Regions from separate parts of the Streptomyces sp. NPDC002868 genome, predicted to be linked through region 1. Evidence: predicted binding sites of a transcription regulator. Region 1 holds the regulator's gene; the other holds the start of a gene.
The links. The regulator HspR, encoded in region 1, represses chaperone genes until heat shock. The targets are predictions, from matches to a motif close to TTGAGNNNNNNNNNCTCAA.

Region 1 (15,181 bases):
CCACATCAGGTCCGAGGGCTGGATGGTTCCAACAGGTTCCGACAGCGAGGGAATCATGAACTATGCGGCGCCCACAGCGTTTTTACCCAACTTGAAGGGGTTTCCATCCCCCCGGGGGCCTCACGGTTCAACTGTTCAACTAAAAAGTGTCAGGGAGGTCACTGGCGCGGTCAACAAGAAGGCACCCGGCGGGAGTTCACCCGCCGGGTGCCTTCAGTGGCCGCGGACCAGCTGCCCCGTGTCAGCTGCCTCCGCCGCCGCATCCGCCCCCGCCGCCCCCGCCGCCGCAGGACGAGCTGCTGCCGCCGCACGAGGAACCGCCCCCGCACGATGAGCCCCCGCCGTCGCTGCCGGCCCACCAACTGCCGCCACCACCACCCGCGGTCCCACGCCGACGGCCCTTGCGGCTCTTACCGCTCTTCGAGCCGAACGCCATCTTGATGATCAAGACGAGCACGAACCCGACGATCAGAATCCCGAGGAAAGCTGCCACTGCCCCCACCGTCCTTCCGTTCCCCCGAAGTCTTGCGTGTCAGGGGGATGCCCCCGGCCCCGCGGGCCCAAAGCAGACTTGAGCAACTCCAGAGCTTCGGCACAGATGGCGGCCAGACGGCCAGGGCTTCCAGCGGTACGGCCTGGCGTACGACCCCGACCCGAGGTACTGGTCACGGCGGGCGCGGGCTCCCGTGGGATCAGGGCAGCGACAGCTCCGCCCAGATCACCTTTCCCTGGGGGGTGTAGCGGGTGCCCCAGCGTTCGGCCATCTGCGCGACGAGGAACAGACCGCGGCCTCCCTCGTCCATCGTGGCCGCGTACCGCAGATGGGGCGAGGTACTGCTGCCGTCGGCCACCTCGCAGGTCAGGGTGCGGTCGCGCAGCAGTCGCATCGTGATCGGTTCGGAGCCGTAGTGGAGAGCGTTGGTGATCAGCTCGCTGAGCACCAGCTCCATGGCGAACGCGAGCTCGGACAGACCCCAGTCGTCCAGCTTCTCGGCCACGGCGGCGCGCATCCCTGCCACGGCGGCGGGATCGAACGGCACGTCCCAGCAAGCGACGTTGTTGGGCGGGATCGCCCGTGTGCGGGCGATGAGCAGCGCCACGTCGTCCTTCGGCCGACCGGGCAGGAGCTCGTCGAGCACCGCCTGACAGCTCTCTTCCGGCGGCCGGTCCGGATGGGACGCCAGGGCCTGACTCAGCAGCTCCATACCCACGTCGATGTCCCGGGTGCGGTCCTCGATGAGCCCGTCGGTGTAAAGGACGAGTTGCGTGCCCTCCGCCAGTTCCAGTTCGGCGGTCTCGAACGGCATACCGCCCAGGCCCAGGGGCGGCCCGGCCGGCAGATCGGGGAACGACACACTGCCGTCAAGGTGGACCAGCGCCGGCACGGGGTGCCCGGCCCGCGCCATGGCGCAGTGGCGGGAGACGGGATCGTAGATCGCGTAGAGGCAGGTGGCGCCCGTGACCCCCGCGCCGGCCGCCGCCTCGTCCTCCTCCTGGTCGATGCGCCCGACCAGGTCGTCGAGGTGGTTGAGGATTTCGTCGGGCGGCAGATCGAGCGTGGAGAAGTTGTGCACCGCCGTGCGCAGCCGTCCCATCGTGGCGGCCGCGTGCAGGCCGTGGCCGACGACATCCCCGACGACCAGCGCTACGCGGCTGCCCGGAAGCGGGATCACATCGAACCAGTCGCCGCTCACCCCGGACAGCGCGGGCAGGTAGCGGTGGGCGACATCGAGGGCGCTCTGCTCGGGCAGGGCCCGCGGCAGCAGGCTGCGCTGCAGAGCCACAGCCAGGGTGTGCTCACGGGTGTAGCGGCGGGCGTTGTCGATGCTGACCGCAGCCCGGGCGACCAGTTCTTCGGCCAGGGACAGGTCGTCCTCCTCGAACGGCTGGGGCTTCTCCGAGCGCCAGAAGTTGGCCACGCCCAGGATGACGCCCCGCGCCTGGAGGGGCACGGTGATGAGCGAATGGATGCCGTAGTCGACGATCATCTGTGTCCGCTCCGGGTCCTGGGCATGCCAGCCGGGCGCGGCGGACAGGTCGGGCACCAGCTCCGACCGGCCGCTGTCGAAACCCCGTGCCTGCGGTGTGGAGGGGAGGAAGTCGATCAGGCGGTCGAGCTCATAGAGGGGATGATCGTCCCGGATGCCGTGGACGGCGGTGCGGCGCATGTCCGTGCCCGTGCCGACCGGCTCCTCCCCTCGCAGGACCGGGTCGGCCAGATCGACGGTGACGAAGTCGGCGAATCGGGGGACCGCGACCTTCGCCAGTTCTTCGGCCGTACGCACCACGTCGAGGGTGGTGCCGATGCCCAGACCGGCGTCGTACAGCAGTTTCAGCCGCTCGCGCGCCATGTCCGCCTTGCCGGACAGCGTCCGCAGCTCTGTGGAGTCACGCAAGGTCGCGACCGTCCCCTTGGGGCCACCGTGACGATCCGTGGGCCGCTGGTTCACCGCAAGCAACCGCTCCCCGGCCAGGTGCACCTCGTCCGTCGCCACGCGGCCCGACGTCAGCAGCTCCACCGTGGAGGGATCAAGGCTGGGCAGTTCCGAGATGTGCCGCCCCTCGGCATCGGGCGGCAGATCCAGAAGCCGCCTGGCCTCGTCGTTCGCCAGCAGCAGCTGACCGTCGTTGCCGACGATGAGAACACCCTCGCGGACGGCATGCAGCACGGCGTCGTGATGCTCGTACATGCGGGTCATCTCGGCCGGGCCCAGACGGTGGGTCTGCCGCCGCAGCCGCCTGGCCACCAGCGCCGTCCCTCCCGTAGCCAGGGCGAGCGCGGCCGCTCCGGCGCCGAAGATGATCGGCAGTTGTCGGTCCACCACGCTGGTCACGTTCTTGACCTTCAAGCCGGCGGACACCAAGGCGACGACTTTGCGTCTTTCATCGTAGATGGGGACGGTCGCCTGGACCTCGTGGCCGAGCGGGCCGTAGACGCTCTCTGTGTACACGCGGCCGGCCAGCGAGGGCTCGATGGTGCCGACGAACCTCTTACCGATCCGGTCCGGCTGGGGATGCGTGTAGCGGATCCCCTTCGTGTCCATCACCACGATGAAGTCGACGCCGGCCGCCCTCCGCGCCTTCTCGGTGAGTGGCTGGAGCACCTTGGAGGGGTCAGGGGTCCTCAGCGCGGCCAGAACGCCCGGAGAGTGCGCGAACGTTTCCGCGACGGCAATGGAACGGTGTTTCGCCTCTGTGTTGGTGTCGTGCCGGGACTGCAGCACAAGCGCCAGCATTGCGGCTGCCACGAGCAGCACCACCACAGCCACCTGTAGAGCGAAGACCTGCCCGGCGACGCTCCGGGGATGCTTGTCGGTCAGTGACCGAACCGGTGCGCTCCGGGATCGGTCAGAGCGTTTGACCACATTGACCTTTCTAACACCGCAAGGTGCTCCGCGGCCAAAGATTGCTGGCCTGCGGACGGGCGAGGGCCGGCTCTTCACGGGGGCGTGGGCGTTCGTTTGCGCGGTCAACGAGTTTGTCACCGACCGCCTTGGTGGATTCCTTAGTGTCTCGCGCGCGCAGCCTTTCCAGGCACGGCTCGGACCGGCACCGATCAGCGCGCGCTGATCAGCTGGTCCACCGCCTTGCGGATCGAATCCTCGCGCTTGCAGAACGAGAAACGGACCAGCCAGGCCGGAGCATTCGCGCTGAGGTAGAACGCCGACGTCGGGATGGCCACCACACCGGCGCGCTCCGGCAAGTCCCGGCAGAACTGCACGCCGTCCGAAAAGCCCCACGGCCGCACGTCCGCCTGCACGAAGTAACCGGCATCGGCACGGAAGGGCCGTAGTCCAGCCTCCGCCAGGCCGTCGCTCAAAAGGTCCCGATTCCGGCGCAGAGTGTCCCGCAGACCCGCCGCCCACTCCTCCACCGAGCCGAGCGCATGCGCCAGCGCTTCCTGATACGGAGTACCCGAGGCGTACGTCAGGAACTGCTTTGCAGCGCCCACCGCAGCGACAAGCGGCGCGGGCCCGCAGACCCAGCCGACCTTCCAGCCCGTTGTGTTGAAGGTCTTGCCCGCCGAGGAGATGACTACTGTCCGTTCCCGCATCTCCGGGAGGGCCGCGATGGGGAGATGACGCGCACCATCGCTGTAGACGAGGTGTTCGTAGACCTCATCCGTGATCACCGTCAGCGAGTGCTCACGGCACACATCAGCGATGGCTTCCAACTCCTCGGCCTTGAAGACCATGCCCGTGGGGTTGTGCGGAGTGTTCAGGATCAGCACCCGGCTACGCGGGGAAACGGCCGCACGCAGGGCGTCGGCGTCGAGGGCGAATGCGGCGCCGTCGAGGACAAGGGGGACGGCGACCAGCCGTGCCCCGGCAAGCCGGGCATCCGCCGCGTACGCGTCGTAGCAGGGGTCGAAGGCGATGACCTCGTCACCGGGGTCGCAGAGCGCCAGGAGGGCCGCAGCGAGTGCCTCCGTAGCGCCCGTGGTGACCAGCACCTCGCCCTGAGGCTGGTATTCGAGGCCGTATCGGCGCAGCTGATGAGCGGCGACAGACTCGCGCAGCGCCGGGAACCCATGAGCGGGTGGGTACTGGTTGCTGCCCGCGAGCACCGCATCCGCCACGTCCTTGAGAAGCACGGGCGGACTGGCCAGCTCCGGCACCCCTTGCCCGAGGTTCACGGCCCCGGTGCTCCGCGCCAGCTCCGTCATCTCCGTGAAGATCGACGTGCCCATGCCCTGCACCCGAGCCGCAGGGCTCCAGCCTGCCGAGCCCACTACGCCGCGCGCCTCAGCCGTCCCCACCGTGTTCATGCGATCCCGCTTTCCCGAGTCCACCAACCAGGAGATTCGGCCCTCACGATAGGCACCACGCGGAACACCGGCCTACCGGTGAGCATGTTCAAGCCTTCACCGGAGCCGCTGACCAGGCGGTGACGCCCTCCAGGGGCACTCTGGCGGCCGGCTCCCCAGCCGCCGGCTCTCGGCCGGCTCTTCAGCGGCCGAAGCGTCCGCTGTCACGGGCGACACCCGTCCCTTCGGCCGACCGGGTAAGAACCGGCCCTGTCCGGCTGGTCAGCGCTCGCGCGCGGTGCCTTGGCCGCTCATGGTCGGGTTGACCGACCCCTGTGCGCGCCCGGAGGTGCCCCCTGTCCGCCGAGACTTTCGACAGCGCACCGGCACAGGGCTCCCGGCCCGTCCCCCGCTGGCGCGCCGCGCTGCTGCGAGCCGCCCCCGCGCTCGGACTGTTCGCGGCTGCGCGGCTGACCGGGCTGCTGGTGATGGCCGGCTGGGCCTGGCACATCGGGCGCTCGCCGCGGGCGATCGTGGCCCGTGCCTGGGACTCCGACTGGTACATGCTGATCGCCGAGCACGGCTACGGCCGCACGCTGTACTGGCCGGACGGCGCGGTCCAGAGCGATCTGGCGTTCTTCCCGCTCTACCCGGCGCTGGTCCGGGCGGTGACGACCGTGCTGCCGGTGACCAGCGGCACGGCGGGGCTGCTGATCTCCTGGACGGCGGCGGCGGCGTCCGCGTGGGGGATCTACGCGGTCGTGGAGCGGCTGCACGGGCGGCGCACCGCGACCGTGCTGGTGCTGCTGTGGGGCCTGCTGCCGCACTCGATCGTGCTGTCCATGGCGTACACCGAGCCGGTGCTCACCGCGTTCGCCGCGTGGTCGCTGTACGCGGTGCTCACCCGGCGCTGGGTGTGGGCGGGCGTGCTGGCGGCGCTGGCGGGGCTTTCCCGGCCCAATGGGATCGCGGTGGCGGCGGCGGTGCTGGTGGTGGCGGCGTACGAACTGGTCCGGGCGTACCGGCGGCGTGAGCGCGACCGCGCGCTCGGACGGATCTGGGCGGGCGCCGCGCTGGCTCCGCTCGGCTGGTGCGGGTATGTGCTGTGGGTCGGCTTCCGCACGGACGACCCGCTGGGCGGCTACTTCGCCGTGCAGCGGGGGTGGACCTCGCGGTTCGACTTCGGGATCGGGGCGCTGAAGGTGGTGCGGGACATCGTGCTGCGTCCGACGCTGCTCTCGCTGATGGTGGCGATGCTGATCGTCGTGGCGGCGCTGCTGCTGTTCGCGCTGCTGGCGCTGGACCGGCCGCCGACGGCGCTGCTCGTGTACACGGTGGTGCTGGTGCTGATCACGGTCGGCGGGTCCGGCTTCTTCGAGTCCAAGCCGCGGTTTCTGCTGCCGGCGTTCCCGCTGCTGCTGCCGCCGGCGTGCGCACTGACGAAAGCCCGGCCGAGGGCGGCGGTCGTGGTGACCGTCGTCCTGGCCGGGCTTTCGTTCGCCTACGGGGCGTATCTGCTGACGCTGTCCCCGATCGCGCTGTAGGGCGCGGCGGGGGCCGCCGCTAGGCGGGTCAGGCGTCGTCGGCGGGCTTCTCGTCCGCGTCCGCCGGCTCCAGACCGAGCTGCTCGACGAGCCACTTGTCGAACTCGATCGAAGCGCGGACCCAGCTGACGGTCGACGACACGAAGTGCTCCAGGCTGACGCCGGTGCCGATCAGCATCTGCGCCTCGCCGATGAGGCGGACGGTGGTGGGGCCGTCCTCCTCTTCATGGATGTGCGTGTAGACCTTCGGCCACAGGGTGCGGCGGTTCCAGTCGTCGATCGCGTCGAGGACCTTGGACTTGTCCTCGAGGGCGTGCGGCCGGTCGTAGAACGTCCGCACCGAGAAGACCTGCTGGTCGTCCTCGCCGCGGAACATGAAGTACGTGCGGAATTCCTCCCACGGCGCGGCAAGGTCACCCTCGTCGTCGACGACGTACTTCAGCTCCATCTGGTCGAGGAGCTGCTTGACCAGGTCCTGGTCGGGAACGACGGGTCCCGCCGCCGGTCCTGCGGCCTGAGGCTGGGGCTGGCCCCCGAAATTCGGAATCGAGGACGGATCGATGGTCACCGTGGATTTCCCTTCGTACGGTTCCTGCCATCCTCTCCCATGTCGGGCGGGTACTGGCAACCCCTGCCGGGGCGGGTGGGCGGGAAGGGGAACACGGGGCGAGCCCCGCACCCCGGCGCGGCAGCTTCGCGCCGCAAGGCCGAACCCGGCCGCAGGCGCCGGTCGGCCACCGGCGAGCCGCTCCACGGCGGGATGCGGGCGCGACGCGGCTGCCCCTCGGGAAGCCACGCCGCCGGATGGCGGTGCGGCGCCCGCCGCTCACCCCCGCACCCGCGTCGCGGCGCGCCGCGGGCCCGTTACTGCGTCGGGCCCACCAGTAGGCCGTCCTCGAAGCGGTCCACGCGGACCGTGTCGCCGTCCGTGACCTCGCCCGCCAGGATTTCCTTGGCCAGGCGGTCGCCGATCGCCGTCTGGACCAGGCGGCGCAGCGGGCGGGCGCCGTACGCCGGGTCGTTGCCCTCGTCCGCGAGCCATTCCAGCGCCGCCGGGGTGACGTCCAGCGTGAGGCGGCGTTCGGCGAGGCGCTTGGCGAGGCGGTCGATCTGGAGCTTCGCGATGTGGACCAGCTCGTCCTTGGACAGGGCCGAGAAGACCACCATGTCGTCCAGCCGGTTCAGGAACTCCGGCTTGAACGACGCACGTACGACCTCGAGGACCTGCTGCTTCTTCTCCTCCTCGCTGGTCAGGGGCTCGACCAGATACTGGCTGCCGAGGTTCGACGTCAGGATCAGGATGGTGTTGCGGAAGTCCACCGTCCGGCCCTGGCCGTCCGTCAGACGGCCGTCGTCGAGGACCTGGAGCAGGATGTCGAAGACCTCGGGGTGCGCCTTCTCCACCTCGTCGAGGAGGACGACGGAGTACGGGCGGCGGCGCACCGCCTCCGTCAGCTGGCCGCCCTCCTCGTAGCCGACGTAGCCCGGAGGCGCGCCGACCAGGCGGGCCACCGAGTGCTTCTCGCCGTACTCCGACATGTCGATGCGGACCATCGCCCGCTCGTCGTCGAAGAGGAAGTCCGCCAGCGCCTTCGCCAGCTCCGTCTTGCCGACGCCCGTCGGGCCGAGGAAGAGGAACGAACCGGTGGGCCGGTCGGGGTCCGCGATCCCGGCGCGGGTGCGGCGTACGGCGTCGGACACCGCCTGGACCGCCTCCGTCTGGCCGATCAGCCGCCTGCCCAGCTCGGATTCCATCCGCAGAAGCTTCTGGGTCTCCCCTTCCAGGAGGCGTCCGGCCGGGATGCCCGTCCAGGACCCCACCACATCCGCGATGTCGTCGGGGCCGACCTCCTCCTTGACCATCGTGTCCTTGGCCGCTTCCTGCTCGGCCACCGTGGCCTCCTCCAACTCCCGCTCCAGGCCCGGGATCTCCCCGTACAGCAGCTTGGAAGCGGTGTCGAAGTCGCCGTCGCGCTGCGCGCGTTCCGCCTGGCCGCGCAGTTCGTCGAGCTTCTCCTTCAGCTCACCGACGCGGTTGAGGCCCTGCTTCTCCTTCTCCCAGCGCGCGGTGAGGCCACGCAGCTCCTCCTCCTTGTCGGCGAGGTCGCGGCGGAGCTTCTCCAGACGCTGCTTGGAGCCCTCGTCGGTCTCGTTCTTGAGCGCCAGCTCCTCCATCCGCAGCCGGTCCACGGCCCGCTGCAGCTCGTCGATCTCGACGGGCGAGGAGTCGATCTCCATCCGCAGCCGGGACGCGGCCTCGTCGACGAGGTCGATCGCCTTGTCGGGCAGAAAGCGCGACGTGATGTACCGGTCCGAGAGCGTCGCGGCCGCGACCAGCGCGCTGTCCGCGATCTGCACCTTGTGGTGGGCCTCGTACCGGCCCTTCAGCCCGCGCAGGATCGCGATCGTGTCCTCGACCGTCGGCTCGGCCACCAGCACCTGCTGGAAGCGCCGCTCCAGCGCCGCGTCCTTCTCGATCCGCTCGCGGTACTCGTCGAGCGTCGTCGCGCCCACCATCCGCAGCTCACCGCGCGCCAGCATCGGCTTGAGCATGTTGCCCGCGTCCATCGCGGAGTCCCCGCCGGCGCCCGCGCCCACGACGGTGTGCAGCTCGTCGATGAAGGTGATGATCTGCCCGTCGCTCTCCTTGATCTCGGAGAGGACGGTCTTCAGCCGCTCCTCGAACTCACCGCGGTACTTCGCGCCCGCCACCATCGCGCCCAGGTCGAGCGCCACCAGCCGCTTGTTCCTCAGCGACTCGGGCACGTCGCCCTTGACGATGCGCTGCGCCAGCCCCTCGACGACCGCGGTCTTGCCGACGCCCGGCTCACCGATCAGCACCGGGTTGTTCTTCGTACGGCGGGACAGCACCTGGACGACCCGGCGGATCTCCTGGTCCCGGCCGATGACCGGGTCGAGCTTGCCCTCGCGGGCCGCCGCGGTGAAGTCCGTACCGAACTTCTCCAGTGCCTTGTACTGCCCCTCAGGGTCGGGGGTGGTCACCCGGCGCCCTCCCCTTGCCTTCTCGAACGCGTCCAGCAGCTTCTTCGCCGTGGCCCCCTGCTTGGCCAGCACTTCCCCGGTCTGCCCGCCCTTGGCGGCGATGCCGATGAGGAGATGCTCGGTGGACAGATACTCGTCCCCGAGCTCCTTGGCCCGCTGGGCGGCGTCGGCGATGACGGCGAGCAACTCCCGGTTGGGCTGCGGTGGCGCGACGGTGGACCCCGTCACGCTGGGCTGCGCGGCCAGTACCCGCTCGGTCCCGGAGCGCACGGCGGCCTGGTCCGCCTCGACGGCGGCCAGCAGGTCGATGATGTTCTCGTTGTCCGCGCCCGCGAGCAGCGCGAGCAGCAGATGCGCGGGGGTCAGATCGGGATGACCCTCGGACACGGCCCGGGTGGTGGCGGCGTTGATTGCATCCCGGCTCTTGTTGGTCAGCTCGGCGTCCACGTGCGGTCTCTCCTCCTTGCGTCCTTGCGGGTAGGGCTGTTCCCTCAACACTGACTCATTCAACGTGCACAAAGTTGAGTCTATTCCACTCAACCCAGTGAGAGACAACCGCCGCCTGTGTAGGTTCCGGGCATGGCCATCGACCTCCGCAACCCCGACGCGTCCTATCTCAACTTCTGGCGTGAGTACCACATGTGCACGCTGACGACCCCGCGCCAGGACGGAACCCCACACGTCGTCGCGGTCGGTGTCACCTACGACCCGGAGGGCGGACTCGCCCGCGTCATCACCAACAAGCACAGCCACAAGGTCGACAACATCCTGGCAGCGGGCCCCGACGGGGCGCCGGTCGCGGTCTGCCAGGTCGACAGGGGGCGCTGGGCGACCCTGGAGGGCCGCGCGACGGTCCGTACGGAGCCGGAGCTCATCGCGGAGGCGGTGGAGCGTTACGCGGAACGCTACGGACGCAACCCGACCCCGAACGCGGACCGGGTGCTGATCGAGATCGCCCTGACACGGGCAATGGGCCGGGCCTAGCCCGGGCCCGGGTCAGGCCCGGGAAGCCACGGCCCCGGGAAAACAGAAAAGCACAGCGGCGCCATCGTGTTTCAGGTCCACGATGGCGCCGCTGTGTGGGGGAAGCGCCCGAGCGATTTACAACGACGGGGGAACCGCTCAGGCACTGCGGGGGGTGGCGGTGGTGGTATCGGGCTCGGCCAACTGGTGGTCCCGCTGGTCGAGATTGACGAAAATCATGCCGTACCGGATGGCACAGCGGACGGGCTGCGGAGCTCCACGGGGCCGGCGAAGGCACCGATACGCGCGGACGTCCTCGTCCTCCTCGCGTGCCACGACAATCGGCTCTCCGAAGAGGGTGACCATCAACGAGTCGCCACGGTGGGGGATTGCCGTGACGAGGTCGATGAAATGCCACCCCGATCTGTAAGCCGTAGCCATCTCACGCCGGAAGACCCGGTCGTCCGGTGGAACGGTCATGCGTCCGTGCGGGCCGGAGCGACACCCCAGGAGGGCTCACCGTTCGTGCCCGTGACGACTGCCGGACCAACACCCCATGAAGGCTCTCCGGGCGTTTTGGCCACAGCGTCCGCGGGAGCGAAGCCCCACGAAGGTTCGCCAGGGGCTGCCGTCACCGCGCCGGCGGGAGAGCTACCCCAGGAGGGCTCACCGGAGGCCACCGCACCGAGCGCGGCCGCCGCTATGGCAAGAGCACAAAGAGCACGAAGCGTCCTAGACATGGGTGATCTCCACCTCTTTTGATCATTCCTCCTCCCCCGCGCATAAGACGATGTCTCACTCCGAACGCTTGCACCAGCGACGGCAGGCATCATGTTCCTGTAATGCAGGAGCCTGAGGGGGTACATATGCCAGCTAATGAGGGCGAATCCGGACACCCTCACGCAGACGGCGAGCTGTGCGAGGCGGGGAAGGGTCTTTACATCACCGCGCTGCGTACCGGGCGAATAGCCCGGTCAGAAGCGGAACCCACGCCCTGTCTCTTCGATCTGGCCCTGCTGCACCCGGATCCCGACGACGCCCAGTGGCTCCGCCCGGTCCCGCCGACCACTGCGCTGACACAGCTGATACACCCCATCGAGCGGGAGATCCAAGAGCGCCGACGACGAACTGTCGCTCTGACCGATGCTCTTGAGCCATTCATGGCGTTCACCGCTCAGAACTCCACCGTCCCACAAGGGATAACCGTCCTCGAGGGCCTCAACCGCATCAACACAACCCTCGACCAAGTCACCGCAGACTGCACCGAGGAGCTTCTCACTGTCCAGCCCGGCAGCGGGCGACAGCCGCATATCCTGGAGAAGGCTCTGCGCCGCGTGGAGCCGCTGATCGACCGCGGCGTACGGATGCGCACGCTCTACCAGCACACGGCCCGCCACCACCCGGCCACGCTGTCCTACATGGAACAGGTCGGCCCGTCCGGCGTTGAGGTGCGCACGCTGGAGGAGATCATCGACCGGCTGATCATCGTCGACCGGAAAGTGGCCTTCATACCGGCGAGCAGCGACCGTCTGTCCGCCCTGGAACTTCGGCACAAGGGCATCGTCGAGTATCTCGTCGGCGTCTTCGAGCAGTTCTGGCTGCACGGCATCCCGTGGGAGGAACAGATCTCCTACGGACCCCAGTTGGACGGCATCACAGGCGTCCAGCGCTCGATCGCCAAGCTCCTCGTCGAGGGGCATGTCGACGAGGCCATCGCCCGGCGCCTCGGCATGAACGTCCGTACCTGCCGTGCGCACATCGCCAAGCTGGGCTCCGCGCTGGGCAGTGGCAGCCGGACCCAACTCGGCTATCTCATCGCGCAGTCGGGGATTCTGGAACACGAGGACTGACCGCGGCGGCCCCGGTGTCCGCCGACACGCCGGGGCGGGCTTCGACGGTACGAAGGTCGTCCTGATCTCGCAGTCGGCCTCCCGGGCCGGAACTCCGTTTCATTCCATCCCGAAATTGATCATCTGGCGCATACTGGGCAGCCTTGAAGGAGTACGCAGCGTCCGGTGCGCGGGCGCCGGACGCTGGACGGGCAGGCGGAGTCGGTTTGGACCTGAGGATTCTTCCGCTCGCCGTCACCATGATGGTGGGGCCCAGATCCTGTCGGCGATTATCTTCGTGACCAGTCCGAGAGCGGTCCGGGCGTCCCTGGCGTTCCTTCTGGGTATCGCAGTCGGGACTACGGTCGGGGTGGCTGTGATGCGGGGCATCGCCGCGCTCCTGGGCCGCGCCGTCGACACGGGCAGCCCGTCCGACAAGGGCTCGGTCGGCCACATCATCGAGTACGTACTGGTCGGCCTGCTGGTGTTCGTCGCGGTGAAGAACTGGGTGGGGCGCAGAACGGCCGAGCCGCCGACGTGGCTGAAGTCCTTGATGACGGCCGGCCCGAGGAAGGCGTTCACCGTCGGCCTGCTGCTGATTCTGCTGATGCCATCCGACCTCGTGGTCATGCTGACCGTAGGGATTCATCTGCAGCAGCACGACGCCGGCCTGGGCGAGGCGCTGCCCTTCATCGGGCTGACGGTCCTCATCGCTGCGCTGCCGCTGATGGGCCTTCTCATGTTCGGCAGGAAGGCCGAGCGCTCCATGCCGAAGGTGCGCGAGTGGATGAACACCCACAGCTGGCTCATCAGCCATCATCGCCTGCGGGATCTTCATCGCCCTCATCCTCTCCGGAGGCTGACCGGTACCCGGCAGGCCGCGGGCCGTACACGCCGAAGGGGCCGGAGAGCGACGCGCTCTCCGGCCCCTTCGGCCGTACAACTCCTGCCCTACTCAGACCGCTTGGGCCGCCAGACCACCAGCGCGCTCGCCTGCTGCACATCCTGGTACGGCACGAGATCGCGCCGGTACGAGGCATGCACCTGGGCTTCGCGCTGCTGCATCGCCGCCGCCGCGCCCTCGACGGCCGTCGACAGCTCGGCGACCCGCTGCTGGAGCGCCGCGACCTGGTTCTCCAGTTCGATGATGCGCTTGATTCCGGCCAGGTTGATGCCCTCGTCCTGCGACAACTGCTGGACGGTGCGCAGCAGTTCGATGTCGCGGGCGGAGTAGCGCCGGCCCCGGCCCGCGGTGCGGTCCGGGGAGACCAGACCGAGCCGGTCGTACTGCCGAAGAGTTTGCGGATGCAGGCCCGAGAGCTGGGCCGCCACCGAGATGACGTACACCGGCGACTCTTCGGTCAGTTCGTAGGGATTGCGGCTGCGTCCCGTCCGGCCATCCATCTCATGCTCCCTTCGCGGCCTGGAACAGCTCGGCCCGCGGGTCCTCGTCCGCGGTGGCTTCGCGGTAGGCCTCCAGCGCTTCCTTCGCCTTGTCGCCGAGGTCCTTGGGCACGGCGACCTCGACGGTGACCAGCAGGTCCCCGCGGGTGCCGTCCTTGCGGAGTGCGCCCTTGCCGCGGGCCCGCATCGTACGGCCGTTGGGCGTCCCGGCGGGCAGCTTCAGCGTGACCGGCGGACCGCCCAGGGTCGGCACCTTCACCTCGCCGCCGAGCGCCGCCTCCGCGTAGCTGACGGGGACGGTGATCGTGAGGTTGTCGCCCTTGCGGCCGAAGACCGGGTGCGGGTCGACATGCACGACGACGTACAAGTCGCCCGCCGGGCCGCCCCGTTCGCCCGGGGCGCCCTTGCCGCGCAGCCGGATCCGCTGGCTGTCGGAGACGCCCGCGGGGATCCTGACCTGCATGGTGCGCGAGGAGCGGGCGCGCCCGCTGCCCTTGCACACGTCGCAGGGGTCCTGCGCGATCAGTCCGCGGCCCTTGCAGTCCACGCACGGGTCGGTGAGCGAGAAGGAGCCGCTGCCGCCGCGCGAGACCTGGCCGGTGCCCAGACAGGTCGGGCACACCCTAGGCGTACCGTTTTTGTCGCCGGTGCCCGAACAGGCCTTGCACGCCGCCGAGCTGGACATCCGCAGCGGGACCGTGGCCCCGTCGACCGCCTCGGTGAAGCTGAGCGTCACCTCGGACTCGATGTCCTGGCCGCGGCGCGGCTGGGTACGCGTACCCGTGCCGGCGCCGGCGCCACGGTTGAACAGGCCGCCGAATACATCGCCGATACCGCCGCCGAAGCCCCCGGCGCCACCTTGTGTGCCGCCCTGGGCGCCCCCGAAGAGGTCACCCAGGTCGAAGTTGAAGGAGCCACCGGGGCCGCCGGACCCGGGTGCGCGGAAGCCACCGTTGCCGAAGAGGGCGCGTGCCTCGTCGTACTCCTTGCGCCGCTTGGGGTCGCCGAGGATGTCATGGGCCTCGGAGATCTCCTTGAAGCGCTCCTCCGCCTTGACGTCGCCCTTGTTGGCGTCCGGGTGGTACTCGCGGGCGAGCTTCCGGTACGCCTTCTTGATCTCGGCCTCGGTGGCGTCCTTCGGGACGCCGAGGACCTTGTAGTAGTCCTTCTCGACGAAGTCCTTCGTACTCATCGACGTCCCTCCTCTCGGACGATCATTGCGTCAGCCCTCGTCCGGGCCACCGCTCTCCTCGTCGTTCGCCGTCTCTTCCTTGCCTGCCGCCGGGGTCGCACCCGGCTGGGGCTCGGCCACCGCCACCCGCGCGGGGCGGATGGTCCGTTCGCCGATGCGATACCCAGGCTGCAGGATCGCGACGCACGTGGTCTCGGTGACATCCGGTGCGTACGAGTGCATCAGGGCTTCGTGGATCGTCGGGTCGAAGGGCTCGCCATCCTTGCCGAACTGCTGCAGGCCCATCTTGGCCGCCGCCGTCTCGAGGGACTCGGCGACCGACTTGAACCCGCCCACCAGCTCCCCGTGGTCACGGGCGCGGCCGATGTCGTCGAGCACGGGCAGGAGCTCGGTCAGCAGATTCGCCGTGGCGATCTCCTTCACCGTGATCCGGTCGCGCTCCACACGACGGCGGTAGTTCTGGTACTCGGCCTGGAGCCGCTGGAGGTCTGCCGTGCGC
Region 2 (15,181 bases), on a different contig from region 1:
GCCTTGCCGGCGGCAGCCGCCGGCTTGGAGATGGCGGTGCCTGCGGCACCGGCGCTCGCGGCGGGCTTCGCCGGTGCGGCGGGGGCCGCGGCGGCGGCCGGAGCGGCCTGCTGCGGCGCCGCGGGTACGGCTGCCGCGGGTGCGACTGGGGTGGCTGTACCGGCCGGCGTGCCCGCAGACGCTGCGGGAGCGCTCGGGGCGACGGCAGCCGGGGCCGCGGCGGTGGCACCCGCAGCCCCCGCGGCTGCGGCGCCGGACTGCGCGGCGGGGGCTTCGCTCACCGGCTTCGCCCCTGCGGCGACACCCGCGCCGCCCGGCTTGTAGTCGGCGAAGAAGTCCCACCAGGCACGGTCGACCGAATTGGGGTCCTGGAGGTACTGCTGGTAGATCTCGTCGACGAGCCACTCATTGGGACCGAACGCGGCGGCAGGGTTCTTACCCTGCCGGCCTTGGTCGGCCGAGATGCTCGAGTTACTGGGGGACTGAGACGACACGGCGGCAACCGCCCTCTTCCGCTTCACAAGGTGATGGACAGCGGAAATAAAGGCTACGCCTCCCTGGCCGGGAGGTGCAGGCGGGGCGGGTCATCGTCGCGCAAGTCACACCTGAAGGCGCGTTTCGGGGCTGTGAATGGCGGGAAACAAGCGTGGTTCCGCTTCGCCGGGGGCAAGCTCGGGTACGCCACACCGCGGCCGCAGCCCGGTCGGCTCGTACCCTCGACGGCGTACGGCCTTGTTCCGGCCACGTCCTCACTACGCACACGCAGAACGCGCGCTTCCGGTTCGCACCCTACGTCAACCGCGTGCCGAAGGGATCCCCGGAAGGGTGACCTGGATCCGGCATCCCCGGGACGATTCGGCCACCCCGATGCGCCCGCCGTGCAGATCGACCGCCCAGCGCGCGATCGCCAGGCCCAGGCCGGTGCCGCCGTCGCTGCCCTTGCCGTGCGGGGAGGGGACGCTGCCCCGGTTGAAGCGCTCGAAGACCCGGTGCCGCTCCGGCTCCGGGATGCCCGGGCCCTCGTCGAGGACTTCCAGGTCGAGGGACTCCGGCTGCGGGCCGCGGCGGGCGCGTACCGTCACGCGGCCGTGCGGCGGCGAGTGCTTGACCGCGTTGTCGATCAGATTGGCGACCACCTGGTGCAGCCGCTCCGCGTCCGCGTGCGCGGTCAGCTCCGGCGGCGACACATCCAGGTGCAGATGTACGTCGGTACGGGTGTGGTTGCCCGACCCGGAGGTCAGACCGCGCTGGACCGCGGCCAGATTGGCCTCCTTCAGCACCCCGGAGAGGTACGGCCACACCTCGAATCGGCGGGCCTTGAGCGGTACGACGCCGTTGTCGAGCCGGGACAGGTCGAGCAGCGTCTCGACCAGGCGACCCAGGCGTTCCGTCTGCTTGAGCGCCGTACGCATCGTCTCCGGGTCGGCGGCGGAGACCCCGTCGACGACGTTCTCCAGCACGGCGCGCAGGGCGGCGATCGGGGTGCGCAGCTCGTGCGAGACATTGGCGACCAGCTCCTTGCGGTGCTGGTCCACGGCTTCCAGATCGTCGGCCATGCGGTTGATGGTGGAGGCGAGGTCGCCGAGCTCGTCACGGCGGTCTGCGCCGCGCACCCGGCGGGTGTAGTCGCCGTGCGATATGCCTTTGGCCACGGTGTTCATCTCGTCCAGCGGCGCGGTCAGGCCGTGCGCCACGAACTGGGTGATCAGCAAGGTTGCGATCACCGAGAAGACGGTGATGAAGCGGACCTCGGTCTGGGTGCGCAGGGCGACCAGCAGCAGGCCCGTGGTGATGAAGACCGAGACGACGACCAGCGTCCCGAGCTTGGTCTTGATCGAGATCGCGATGGAGGAGGACCGCGGCCGGCTCCGCCGGCCGCCGCGGCCGGGCAGCCGGTCCCAGCGCCGCCGTCTCATGGAGCCGGCGTCTCCAGCGCGTAGCCGACGCCGTGGACGGTACGGATGCGCTCGGCGCCGATCTTCCGGCGCAGGGCCTTGATGTGGCTGTCGACTGTGCGGGTGCCGGACGCGTCGGCCCAGTCCCACACCTCCGCGAGCAGCTGCTCGCGGGAGAGGACGGCGCGCGGCGTGTTCGCCAGGCAGACCAGCAGGTCGAACTCGGTCGGCGTGAGATGTACGTCCTCGCCGCGCACCCTGACCCGGCGCTGGGCGTGGTCGATCTCCAGCTCGCCCAGGCGCAGGATCCCGCTGCGGGGAGTGACCGCGGCGAGGGCCGCCCGCTCCACGCGGCGCAGCAGCACATGCACCCGGGCCGCGAGCTCGCGCATCGAGAACGGCTTGGTCATGTAGTCGTCGGCGCCCACGCCGAGACCGACGAGCATGTCGGTCTCGTCGTCGCGCGCTGTGAGCATCAGCACCGGGACCGGGCGCTGCGCCTGGACGCGGCGGCAGACCTCAAGGCCGTCGAAGCCCGGAAGCATCACGTCGAGCACCATCAGATCGGGCTGCCAGGCCTCGGCGGCGTCGACGGCGGCCGGGCCGTCCAATGCCGTCTGGACCAGGAAGCCTTCCGCCCGCAGGCGGGCGGCGATGGCGTCGACGATCGTCGAGTCGTCCTCGACGACCAGCACCCGGCGCTGGGCGCCGGGTGTGGCCGCGACGCCGTTGTGCGTGGTGTGTGTCTGCTCCATCGCCCCGCCCCTGTACGCGTTCTCGCGAGCTGCATGCCGGTGTAGATCTCGTGTGTAGGTCAGCAGCGTAAAGGCAGTGACGGCGTCCCGGCTACGCAGGGCGAACAGCGAGGTGGACCACGTCGGGTACGCCTCGGGCAACACGGATCTCTTCGGTGGTTACCCCGGTGAATCCGGCATTCCGCAACGCATCCTCAAAAGCCGGGGAGGGCTGCGCGGACCACACGGCGAGGATCCCGCCGGGCTCCAACCGGCCCTGGCAGGCTGCGAGTCCGGTCGGCGAGTAGAGGTTTTCGTTGTCGTCGGTGACGGTCCAGTCGGGTCCGTTGTCGATGTCCAGACAGAGAGCGTCGTAGCGGTCCGTGGTCGTGCGCAGGTGTGCGACGAGGTCCGTGTGAAGGATCACGCTGCGGGGGTCGGCGAGCGCGTCGCCGGAGATCTGTCCGAGGGGGCCGGTGCGATGCCAGTCGATGATCGCCTGCTCGCGCTCGACGACGGCGATATGCCGCCAGCGGGGGTTGGCGGCGGCGCGGGCGAGGGAGAAGCCGACGCCGAGTCCGCCGATGAGGAGGGTGGGGTTGCTCTTCCCGGCGGCGGCGAGGGCTTCGTGGGCGGCGTCGATGAGCAGCCGCTCTGAGCGGCCGTTGGAAGTGTCCATCAGGAAGCACCCATTGGCGATGATCTCGTGATGCGCACCGCGCTGCCGGAGCACGACCTCCCCGTGGGGCCCCTCTCGCCGGTCGAGGGTGACGGGTCCGTCGGCTTGGAGCGGCATGGCGGGTGACCTCCGGGTGACGGGTGCGGGGCGGACGCGTTGTCGGTGGTCATGGTGGCGGGGCGGGGCGAGCGGGACAAATGGTTTCGGTCAAGGGCGGCCGTGGTCTGCCGGGCCAGGGCCGGTCCGACGTGCTCGCGACGTCCGGGAACCTGTGAAGGTTGCCCCGTGTGGCGCACGTCATAGACGGGTGTGATGGTGATCGCGTTGGGTGGGGGTTTGTTCGGGGGCTTGACGAAAGGGGCCTCACGCGGTGCATCGGCCGACGACACGCGACCCGGCCACGGGCCAGGAACTGCTGAACGCCGTCCCGACCCAGCGGAGACCATCCGCGCCGGTCCTCACGGCTCCCGTCCAGGCCCCCGTCACGCCGGCAGATGTCGCACCGGCTGTCGCACCGGCTGTCGCACCGGCGGTGACGCCCGCCCCGACGCCCACCGCGACGACCGCCCCGCCCGCGGGTCTCCCGGCCTGGCGGCGCGTGCTCCAGCTGCTGCCCACGCCCACCGGGACACCGTTCACCTTCTGCTACGTCCTCGTCCTGCTCACCACCTCGCTCTTCACGCAGTACGGCGACCCCGCGACCGTCTCCTCGCTGCTCCGTGGCTCCAGTACCGATGTCGCCCATTTGGCGGACAGCCCCCTGCTCGTTCTCGGCGCCAGCGCGCTGTGGGTCGCGGGCGACCTGCTGGGCCCGTACGCCATCGCCTTCTTCTTCGCGCTCACCGCGCTGGAACGCCGCATCGGAGGCTGGTGCACCGCCGGCGTCTTCCTGGCCGGCCATGTCGCGGCGACTCTGGCCACCGAGATCCCGGTCGGGGTCTCGGTGGTGGCCGGACATCTGCCCGCCACGTCGCTGCACCGCCTCGACTACGGCATCAGCTTCGGCCTGATGGCGAGCATCGGCGCCCTTGCCGGGCTGCTCAGCCCGGTGCTGCGCGCGACGCTGCTCGGCTTCGTCTCCCTGATGCTCCTCCAGGACCTGCTCGCCTTCGAGGACCCGCTCACCAACTGGGGCCATCCGCTTGCCCTGCTGGCCGGCATCGCCTGCTGGCCCGCGGTGCGCCGCTGGGCGCGGTGGCGGAACGGTTTCGCGCTCCGCGACCGGTAAGCATCAGCTCCCGCCCCTGCGCGCCCCCTTGACCAGGTACGAGAGTCGATCGCTGACAGCGAACACCCCCCTGGGAACATCTCCGCAGCGCTGTGCATTGAGTCCATACAGCTCAACTTCACTGCCTAAGGGGAGATCATGGCTTCGACGTCCACACTGCTCACCCTGCCCGTGCTGCCGCTCGACGACGAGGTCGTGCTGCCCGGAATGGTGGTGCCGCTCGACCTGTCCGACACCGACGTACGAGCCGCGGTGGAGGCCGCCCAGGCTGCCGCGCGTTCCAGTGGTGCCAGCAAGCCGACGGTGCTGCTTGTTCCGCGCGTCGACGGGACCTACGCCGCGACCGGCGTGCTCGGAACCGTGGAGCAGGTCGGCCGGCTCTCCGACGGGGACCCCGGCGCGCTCATCCGCGGCCGGGGCCGGGTGAGGATCGGCGCGGGGACCACGGGCCCCGGCGCCGCGCTCTGGGTCGAGGGGGCGCGCGTCGAGGAGATCGTGCCCGACCCGCTGCCCGGCTCGGTCACCGAGCTGGTCAAGGAGTACAAGGCGCTCGCCACCGACTGGCTGAAGAAGCGCGGCGCATGGCAGGTCGTGGACCGTGTCCAGCAGATCGACGACATCTCGCAACTGGCCGACAACTCCGGCTACTCGCCGTTCCTGTCCACCGCCCAGAAGATCGAGCTGCTCGAGACCGCCGACCCGGTGGCCCGCCTCAAGCTCGCCACCGAGCAGCTGCGTGAGCACCTCGCCGAGCAGGACGTCGCCGAGTCCATCGCCAAGGACGTCCAGGAGGGCGTCGACAAGCAGCAGCGCGAGTTCCTCCTGCGCCGTCAGCTCGAAGCCGTACGCAAGGAGCTGCGTGAGCTCAACGGCGAGGACGGCGAAGACGAGTCCGACGACTACCGGGCCCGCGTCGAGGCCGCCGACCTCCCCGAGAAGGTGCGCGAGGCCGCGCTCAAGGAGGTCGAGAAGCTGGAGCGGTCGAGCGACCAGAGCCCCGAGGGCTCCTGGATCCGCACCTGGCTCGACACGGTCCTCGAACTGCCGTGGAACGAGCGGACAGAGGACGAGTACGACATCCAGGGCGCCAAGGCGATCCTGGACGCCGAGCACTCCGGCCTGCAGGACGTGAAGGAACGGATCACCGAATACCTGGCGGTGCGCAAGCGGCGCGCCGACCGCGGGCTCGGCGTCGTCGGCGGACGGCGCGGCGGCGCGGTCCTGGCGCTCGTCGGCCCGCCCGGCGTCGGCAAGACCTCGCTCGGCGAGTCCGTCGCTCACGCGATGGGACGGAAGTTCGTCAGGGTCGCGCTCGGCGGCGTACGGGACGAGGCGGAGATCCGCGGACACCGGCGTACGTACGTGGGTGCTCTCCCCGGCCGGATCGTGCGGGCGATCAAGGAGGCCGGTTCGATGAACCCGGTCGTCCTGCTCGACGAGATCGACAAGGTCGGCTCGGACTTCCGGGGCGACCCGGCGGCCGCGCTGCTCGAAGTCCTGGACCCGGCGCAGAACCACACCTTCCGCGACCACTACCTGGAGGTCGAACTCGACCTGTCCGACGTGGTGTTCCTCGCCACGGCGAACGTCCTGGAGGCCATCCCGGAGGCCCTGCTCGACCGGATGGAGCTGGTCCGGCTCGACGGCTACACCGAGGACGAGAAGGTTGTCATCGCCCGGGACCACCTGCTGCCGCGCCAGCTGGAGCGGGCGGGTCTCGAGCCCGGCGAGGTCGTCCTGGAGGACTCGGCGCTGCGCAAGCTCGCGGGGGAGTACACCCGGGAGGCGGGCGTCCGTAACCTGGAGCGTTCGGTGGCGCGGCTGCTGCGCAAGGTGGCGGCCCAGCACGAACTGGGCGAGCGGGAGCTGCCGTTCACGGTCGGCTCCGAGCAGCTGCGCGGCCTGATCGGACGGCCGCACCACGTGCCCGAGTCCGCGCAGGACCCGGCCGAGCGCCGGACGGCCGTGCCCGGCGTGGCCACCGGCCTCGCGGTCACCGGCGCGGGCGGCGACGTGCTGTACGTCGAGGCGTCGCTGGCCGACCCGGAGACGGGCGCGGCGGGACTGACCCTCACCGGTCAGCTCGGCGACGTGATGAAGGAGTCCGCGCAGATCGCACTCTCCTTCCTCCGCTCGCACGGGGCCGAACTGGAGCTTCCGGTCGCCGACCTGAAGGACCGGGGCGCGCACATCCACTTCCCGGCGGGCGCGGTGCCGAAGGACGGGCCGAGCGCGGGCATCACGATGACGACGGCGCTCGCATCGCTGCTGAGCGGCCGTCAGGTGCGTACGGACGTCGCCATGACCGGCGAGGTCTCGCTGACCGGCCGTGTCCTGCCCATCGGCGGTCTGAAGCAGAAGCTGCTGGCCGCGCACCGGGCGGGCATCACGACCGTCGTGATCCCCAAGCGGAACGAGGCGGACCTGGACGACGTCCCGGCGGAGATCCTCGACAAGCTGGAGGTGCACCCGGTGACGGATGTCCGCCAGGTGCTGGGGATCGCGCTCTCGCCGGCGGAGGTTTCGGTGGCTGCCGCGGCGGCCTGACCGGGGGTGCGGTGTGGGCCCGGCGGTGTTCCGGCACCGCCGGGCCTTCGCGTTGTCCGGCCGCTGCCCTTTCCCGGCCGTGGCCCTTTGTCCGGCCGCGGCCTCTTATCCGGCCGCGGCTTCGCCGTACAGCGCGCGGGCGCGGTCGTCGAAGAGGGCGGCCGTCGACTCGCTGTCCGTGTCGCCGCCGCTCAGTACGCCGATGAGCCTGCCCTGATGCCTGGCGTCCCGGTAACCGGCGAGCCAGGGCCCGCCGCTGGTGCCTTCCCAGAAGCCCGCGCACTCCATGAGCAGCGTCTTCGGCAGATCCGGGTCGGGGCGGGTGTCGGTGGTGCAGGCGACGGGGCGGTTGGTGGGGTTGTGATTCCGGTTCGGATACCCGACGACGGTGACCCGGCGCTCGGGCGGCGAGGCCCAGTCGGCGGTGGCGGCGCCGACGGCCTGCTGCACCTGACGGCCCTTCGCGTCCGGCTTCAGCACGAGGAACGCGTAGTCGGCGGCATCCGCGTCGTCGTCGCCGCCCGTCCAGCGCTCGTCGACGTGGATGGCACCGACCTTCCAGCGCCCGTACGGATACGTCCCCTTGCCCCTGCCCGAGAATCCGGGCGCGAACTCCAGCTCGCCCGGCCGGTACGCGTCCGCGCTGCCCGAGTCCTGGATGCAGTGCGCGGCGGTGGCGATGACATTGCCATGGGGGCTGGCCACGACGCTCGCGGTGCAGAAGTGCTCGCCGTCCGGGTCGATCAGCACCCCGACGGACGAGGCTCCGGCAAAGGTGGTGGCGGAGGCCCGCGGCGCGGGGGCGACGGCCCGCGCCTCGGCCGACCGGTCCGCCGCGGTGGCTTTGGGCGGCGCGGCGGAAGAGGCGGGCCCGGCGCACGCGGTCGCGGCGGTCAGCACGGCCATGGCGGGCCACACGAGCCCCCTGAACGTGCCGCTGGTTCTGTTCGTACGGCTGTGCCAACTCATCCGGACATCCTGCCCGCTCGTGGCTTTCAGTCCAGCCAGCCCCGCAACGTCGCCTGCGCCCCCGCCTGGAAGCGCGTCTCCGCGCCCAGCGTCTCCAGCAGGTGGCTGATCCTCCGGCGTGCCGTGTGCACGTGGACGCCCAGGCGGCGGGCGATCGCCTCGTCCTTGAGGCCCGCCGCCAGCAGGCCGAGCAATTCCTTCTGGGCCTTCGGCAGCGCCGCGCACGCCCGGGCCGAGCCGCCCAATGGCGTGGCCCGGTCCCAGACCGTTTCGAACAGCGGCACCAGCGCGTTGCTCAGCAGCGAGTCGCCGATCAGCAGCGCCGAGGCCTTCGGGTCCGCCGCGTCGGTCGGGGGGAGGAGGGTGATCCGGCGGTCAACCGCGATCAGTTTGGTGGGGACGGCCGTCGACACCCGTGCCCGCAGGCCCTGTTCGACGAGGCCGGTCACCGAGCGCATCCGGCCCGGGTAGGCGAGCCCGTCCCGGTCCAGGACGGTCCGCACCTGAACGCCGCGGTCGAGGAGCGCCTCGATGCCGAGACCCGGCTGCGCGGCGCTGCCGTCCCGCGGCCCCTTCACATACGGCGGGCGGTCCAGGATCGCGACCTCCCGTTCCGCCGACGCCAGCAGGTACTCCGCCCGTTCACCGATCGCCCGCGGGCCCGTCACCACCTCGATGCCGCCATCGGGCGCGCAGGGTGACCCGGACATCAGCCGGCCCGCCAGCTGGTCCGCAGTCATCCGTAATCGCTCCAACTCCGCGGACCGTAAGTGCAGTTCCGCCTGTCGGCGGTGAATGAGCGTACGGATCGCGGCGGCCGGAGCGGCCGGATGCGGCAGCCCGTCCCCGTTCGCGGGCAGCGCGAGCCCGTGCTCGACCAGATGGCCGAGCACCCGGTCCAGCCGGTCCCGCGGCAGTCCCAGCAGTCGTGCCAACTCCTCGGCCCCAGCGGCCTGTTCCTTGAGCAGTGCCTCGTAAGCGCGCTCCTCGGCCTCCCCCAGGCCGAGGGTGTGCAATTCCCCCTCGCTCATGCATCGGATTCTCACTCCGCCTTCACGAGGCACACAAGTGGGCATGTCCACTTGTCAACGCGCAGGCCACATTGATCGGTTGGCTTCCCACCGGTTGCATGGCCACGACCACCTTTACGGCTTGACCAGCACGTGGGAGGGGTACGAACTGTGCGCAAGGCCAGGACAAGCACACAGAGACCGGGCATATCCAGGGGGACCGGTCTCGCCGCACTGCTCGGAGCAGCCGGGCTGCTGCTCACCGCGGTACCGGCACAGGCGGTCACTCCGCCGGCCGCCGCACCGCCCGCCGATGTCATCCCGGGGGCCGAGACGGCCACCCCGTCGCTCGTCGACGGCATCAGGGAGGCGGCGGACGCCAAGGCCAGCCCTGCGGACGCGGCCCGCGGCCATCTCGACGCCAAGGACGGCCGCTACAGGATCGCCGACGCACGGCGCGACCTCGCGCCGCTGCAGACCGTCAGACACGGCGCGGAAGAGGTCGTGAGGCTTCAGCAGAAGCACCACGGCATCCCGGTGTTCGGCGGCCAGTACGTCGTACGCATGGAGTCCAAGGGCGGCGAGCGCTTCGTCACCGGCACCTCCGGCAAGTACTTCACCGGGCTGAAGACCGGCACGAACGCGACGGTCAGCAAGGAGACGGCGGTGCGCCGCGCGGTCGCGGCGACCGCGGCGCGCCTCGGCGGCAAGACGCTGAGCAAGGCCGACGCCGTACGCGGCAAGGGGGCCAAGTCCGCGAAGGCCGCCGCGCTCACCGGCGCCGCCGGCGGCCTGGTGGTGATCCCGCGCGGCGAGGGCGTGCTCGCGTACCACGTGACCGTACGCGGCTCGAACCCCACCACCGGCGAACCGGTGCTTCAGCAGGTCTACGTCGACGCCCGCGCCGGCTACCCGGTGCTGCAGTTCAGCAGCATCAAGACGCTGACCGCGACGAAGGCCGCCGCGTCCGCAGCCGCCGCGTCCGGCACGGCGCAGAAGGCCGCACCGCGGTCCGCGCGCGCGGCCGACGCCGACCCCGCCGCTGGCCTCAAGGGCACCGGCATCAAGCTGGACGGCGCCACGGTCGACCTCGACGTCCAGCTCGACGCCACCCGCGACCAGTACGTGCTGATCGACCAGTCGCGGATGGGGGACACCAGCAAGAACACCCTCACCACCTGGGACGCGCGGGACCGCGACGTGAGCGAGGTGGCCGGCGCCTGGCCGAGCGGGCTGAAGGAATTCGGCCACCCGGCCAAGGAATTCGGCAAGGACGCCACCGAGTCCGGCGCGGTCGACGCCCACTGGGCGGCCAGCAAGGTCTACGACTACTTCAAGAAGAACCACGCCCGCGACAGCCTCGACGGCCGCGGCATGACCGTCAACTCCCTGGTCGGGGTCACCTTCTTCGGCGGTCCGTACGTCAACGCCTTCTGGGACGGCCAGAAAATGGTCTACGGCAGCGGCGACGAGGACTACAAGCCGCTCTCCGCCGACCTCGACGTGGTGGGCCACGAGATGACCCACGGCGTCGTCGAGAACACCGCCAACCTCGTCTACGCCGGCCAGTCCGGCGCCCTCAACGAGGCACTCGCCGACTACTTCGGCAACGCGATCGACACCAGCGTCTCCGGCGCCGCCATGGACGACCCGGACTCCGGTCTGATCGGCGAGGACCTCTGCCGTACGACGAAGCCGCGCGAGTGCGCCTTCCGTAACCTCAACGACGGCGCGAGCACCTCGAAGAACTTCCTCGGCGTCGCCTTCGGCACCGACAACGGTGGCGTGCACCTCAACTCCACCATCTTCTCCGGCGCGCTGTGGGACCTGCGCCAGGACGTGGGCGGGGAGCTCGCCGACCGCATCGTGTACAAGGCGCTGGCCGAGTACATGACGCCGCTCGACGGCTTCACCGACGGGCGCAACGCGGTGCTCGCGGCGGCCAAGGACCTCGGCGTCACCGCGAAGCAGCTCACCGCGGTGAAGCGCTCCTTCAACGCCCACGGCATCGTCCCCGGCTGGGAGGACGCGCTCGGCGTCGACTCCGACCAGTTGCTGGGCAAGGTCAACACGTCCGGCACCGGGGTCCAGGCGGGCGGCGGCTGGTGGGCCGCGTCGCAGTCCAACGACGACGGCTCGGAGCCGTACTCCGTGTACGCGGGCCGTGCGGACGGCAAGGGTGCCCCGAAGCTGATCAGCCCCAACGACGGCCGCTACCACGTCTACCCGGCGACCGACGGCAAGACGGTCGTCTGGGCGGCGTACGGCACGACCAGCCTCGACATCCTCTCCCGGCCGCTCGCGGGCGGTCCGGTCAAGAAGCTCTACACCTCGTTCACGGACGTCGGTGGGCTGCGCGTGGAGAACGGCGTCGTCGTCTTCGAGAGCTTCGGCATCTTCGGCGACCGGCATGTGGGCCATCTGCGCCCCGGCGACCGTGAGCCCACATTCGTGGACGGCGGTGGCTTCGACATACTCACCGCGCTCCCGTCGATCAAGAACGGGAAGCTCGCCTACGCCAAGCTGTATCCGACCCCCGAGGAGTACAAGCTCGGCGTCGAGGTCTACGACCTCAAGACCGGCAAGGCCACCCTCGCGGGCCAGCTCGGTGAGCCGCAGATCCTCGGCCAGAGCGGGATCAACTCCACGCACGCCTTCTGGCTGGTGGACGAGAATCTGAACGACGGGGGCCAGATGGCCGTCCGCCGCTCGGGCCTGGACGGCACCGGCACGGTGGACATCAGCCCGGAGGCCAAGCCGACCGCGCTGCTGCCCTTCGACCTGACGGCCTCCGAGGACGCAGTCACCGTGAACAGCGCGCTGCCCGGCACGGCGTTCCGTAACGAGTCGCTGTCGAAGCTGTGGCAGCTGACGACGGACGGCTCGCGCCAGGAGCGGGTCTCCTGCAACCGCGGCGAGCAGATCTCCCCGGCCGCGGTCTCGGGCCGGCAGGTGGTCTGGATCGACGGCACGACGGGCTGGACCGACCTGGTCACCCGTGAGCGCCCGGCCGGCCTGTGCGGCTGACGACCCCGCGATGACCTCTCGGTGAGAGACGGACCCCCGGCGCCCGTGCGCCGGGGGTTCGGGGGTCCGGCGGTGGCGGCCCGGGAGGACACAGCACAATGGCTGGTGTGAACGACCAACGCGATGACCGGGCCCTGCGGGCGGACTGCGGGAGCTGCTTCGGACTGTGCTGCGTGGCACTGCCCTTCTCCGCATCCGCGGACTTCGCGATCAACAAGGACGCCGGAAAGCCCTGCTCCAACCTGCAGACGGACTTCCGCTGCGGCATCCACACGCGACTGCGGCAGAGCGGCTTTCCCGGCTGCACGGTCTACGACTGCTTCGGCGCGGGACAGAAGGTCTCTCAGGTCACCTTCGGCGGCACGGACTGGCGACAGGCCCCGGAAACCGCATCGCAGATGTTCGGGGTGTTCCCCGTCGTACGACAGCTTCATGAGCTGCTCCGGTATCTGACCGAGGCGCTCACCCTGCACCCCGCCCGCGCGCTGCACGGCGAGCTGCGGCAGCTGCTGGAGGAGACCGAGCGCCTCACGGGGCTCGGCCCCGACGCCCTCGAAAAGCTGGACGTGGCCACGCACCGGCAGGACGTCAATGTGCTGCTGCTCCGTACGAGCGAATTCGTCCGGACCGAAGCGGCCGGCAAGATGAAGGACCGTAAGAAGAAGGACCGCAAGATGAAGGACCGGAAGAAGGACCGCAGGGGCGCCGACCTCGTCGGTGCGCGGCTGCGGGGCGCGGACCTCAGGGGCGCCGATCTGCGCGGCGCGTATCTCATCGCCGCCGATCTCACCGGCGCCGATCTGCGTCTCGCCGACCTCATCGGGGCCGACCTCAGGGACGCGAACCTCGCGGGCGCGGATCTGACCGGCAGCATCTTCCTCACCCAGCCGCAGCTGAACGGGGCCAAGGGCGACCTGTCCACCAAGCTGCCCCTCGGGCTGACCCGCCCCGCGCACTGGTCGTGACCAGCGGGCGCGGGACGGGCTGCGTGCGCCGCTCAGCCGTTGGCGAGCGCCACGACGCGGTCCAGCGCGCCGTTGAACTTGTTGTGGTCGCCGACGATCGGTCCTGACGAGGTGTACTGCCACATCGTCTGGTACGCCCAGCCGGCCGGCAGGGTGCCCGGCGTGGTGTTGTACCGGGCGATCCACAGCGGGTTGGCCGCGCCGAAGCCGCTGTAGTTGCCGGTGCACTGCGTCCACCAGCTGGTGGCGGTGTAGATCACCGCGTCCCGCCCGGTGCGCGCCTTGTAGCGGTTCAGGAAGTCGCGGATCCAGGTGACCATCCCGGACCGGGTCTTGCCGAAGCAGGCGGCGCCGTACGGATTCCACTCGATGTCCAGCGCGCCCGGCAGGGTCTTGCCGTCCCGGGACCAGCCGCCGCCGTTGTTCACGAAGTAGTCGGCCTGCGCCGTCCCGGTCGCCGTGTCGGGCGTGGCGAAGTGGTAGGCGCCGCGGATCATCCCGATGTTGTACGAGCCGTTGTACTGCTGCGCGAAGTACGGGTTCTTGTAGTAGGTGCCCTCGGTGGCCTTGACGTAGGCCCACTTCACGCCGCTGCTCCACAGGCCGGACCAGTTGACGTTGCCCTGGTGGCTGGAGACGTCGACGCCTTCCGTCTGAGCGGCGCGGTTGACCGGCGGTAGGCCTCCCTGTCCGTCGTGGGCGATGACGCCCATGCCAAGGTGCGCCGAGCCGCGCGGGGGAGCGTCAGCGGCGCCGGCGGTGGCGGGGAGGGCGAGGAGGAGGGAGAGAACTGCGAGGAGAGTGCCGGCCGCTGTCGCGAGGCGTGAGCGGTCGGTCGATCCGGATCTGAGCACGGGCATAGCGTGCCTCCGAAGACCTCGGTGGGGGGAACTGACGATGTGTCGACATGTCGTGGCTGATTTTCATGGTGTGGACATGCCAGCTATGACGCTAGGCACGTAGAACCCCCTTGTGGAAGGGGGTCAGGGTGCTGCCGTTGGTCTACGCCTGCGAAATACTGGCCGAGCTGCGGCAATCGGTGCCGCCGAAAGAAACTTTCAGGATCCGGAAAGCGCGCGAGGGGTGCTGACGTGCACGAAAGCGGTACAGGGAGTGAAGCGGACCCCAAGGGTGGGAGTGGTGTGGACCACGAATTCCTCGCTCTGGAACGGGAGTTGGCCGTCTTTCTGCGCCGGGCCCGCGCGTCCTCCGGCGAGATGGCCCGCGAGGTCCACCCCGATCTCGAGCCCGCCGCGTACGGACTTCTCGTGCGTCTTGAGGAGGCCGGGCAGCAGCGCGCCACTGACCTCGCCGGCTACATCGGCGTCGGCAAGGCGACCATGAGCCGCCAGTTGCGTGCCCTGGAGGAGCTCGGCCTGGTGATCCGCGAACCCGACCCGGCCGACGGCCGCGCTTCACTCGTCCGGCTCACCGACGAAGGGCGCTCGCGCTTCCGCCGGGTGCGGGACGCGCGGCGCGACCGCTATATGAGCAAGCTGGCGGGCTGGGACCGCGGCGAGGTCGCGGAGCTGGCGCGGCTGCTGCACCAGCTGAACCAGCGGGCCGAGAGCGAGGAGTGACTCGGGTCAGAGCTCCGCGAAGACCGCCGCCGCGTCGTCGTGCAGCTTCCAGCGGATCACGCTCCCACGCTCCTGGGCCGAGTTCTCCAGCGCCCTGACCCGGTCGATCAGCCCCTGCGGCCCCTCCTTGCGCAGCAGCCCCAGGCACTCGGCCCAGCTGCCCTCCGCGAACATCTCCACCCAGCGGGCCGCACCATCGGTGAGCGCGGCCACGGCCCGCACCTCGCCGCGGGGCGTGCTGCCCGTCACCGCGCGGACCGCCACCCCCGGATCCGCCGCCGCGGTGAAGAACCCGCCCTCCGCATTGCGCAGCGCGTCCGCCGAGGCGTGTGTACGCAGGGACTCGCGGGGCAACTGGTCGATACGGTCGTCCAGCACCGCCCGCACCTCCCCGTCCGGCGACTCCAGCAGCAGCGTCGAGTCGGAGAGCACCAGATGCTCCACCGGCTCCGCCCGGCCGCCCCAGCGCACCATGACCACCGTGGCCTGCGGTGTACGCACGTGAGAAAGGTCACAGGTGTCCCGGTGGGCGTCCGCGGTGCGCCGG

Region 2: the regulator HspR is predicted to act here: its motif matches at 4,634-4,652, upstream of lon (endopeptidase La).

What each region holds. Positions count from the first base shown of each region.
Region 1 covers NZ_JBVHDR010000006.1:52,295-67,475, reverse strand. The annotation lists gene ACZ3H8_RS19445 (SpoIIE family protein phosphatase) at 693-3,269, opposite strand; gene ACZ3H8_RS19440 (aminotransferase class I/II-fold pyridoxal phosphate-dependent enzyme) at 3,557-4,690, opposite strand; gene ACZ3H8_RS19435 (glycosyltransferase family 39 protein) at 5,083-6,291, shown strand; gene ACZ3H8_RS19430 (YbjN domain-containing protein) at 6,320-6,859, opposite strand; gene clpB (ATP-dependent chaperone ClpB) at 7,156-9,741, opposite strand; gene ACZ3H8_RS19420 (pyridoxamine 5'-phosphate oxidase family protein) at 9,874-10,278, shown strand; gene ACZ3H8_RS19415 ((2Fe-2S)-binding protein) at 10,417-10,737, opposite strand; gene ACZ3H8_RS19410 (helix-turn-helix transcriptional regulator) at 11,124-12,107, shown strand; partial or broken gene ACZ3H8_RS19405 (GAP family protein) at 12,007-12,837, shown strand; gene ACZ3H8_RS19400 (heat shock protein transcriptional repressor HspR) at 13,038-13,490, opposite strand; gene dnaJ (molecular chaperone DnaJ) at 13,492-14,682, opposite strand; gene grpE (nucleotide exchange factor GrpE) at 14,713-15,181, opposite strand, start outside.
Region 2 covers NZ_JBVHDR010000002.1:189,655-204,835, reverse strand. The annotation lists gene ACZ3H8_RS06790 (multifunctional oxoglutarate decarboxylase/oxoglutarate dehydrogenase thiamine pyrophosphate-binding subunit/dihydrolipoyllysine-residue succinyltransferase subunit) at 1-494, opposite strand, end outside; gene ACZ3H8_RS06785 (HAMP domain-containing sensor histidine kinase) at 795-1,916, opposite strand; gene ACZ3H8_RS06780 (response regulator transcription factor) at 1,913-2,650, opposite strand; gene ACZ3H8_RS06775 (spermidine synthase family protein) at 2,742-3,425, opposite strand; gene ACZ3H8_RS06770 (rhomboid-like protein) at 3,679-4,536, shown strand; gene lon (endopeptidase La) at 4,675-7,083, shown strand; gene ACZ3H8_RS06760 (trypsin-like serine peptidase) at 7,189-8,052, opposite strand; gene ACZ3H8_RS06755 (TrmB family transcriptional regulator) at 8,079-9,083, opposite strand; gene ACZ3H8_RS06750 (M4 family metallopeptidase) at 9,234-12,089, shown strand; gene ACZ3H8_RS06745 (pentapeptide repeat-containing protein) at 12,188-13,054, shown strand; gene ACZ3H8_RS06740 (lysozyme) at 13,087-13,914, opposite strand; gene ACZ3H8_RS06735 (MarR family winged helix-turn-helix transcriptional regulator) at 14,146-14,634, shown strand; gene ACZ3H8_RS06730 (hypothetical protein) at 14,641-15,181, opposite strand, start outside.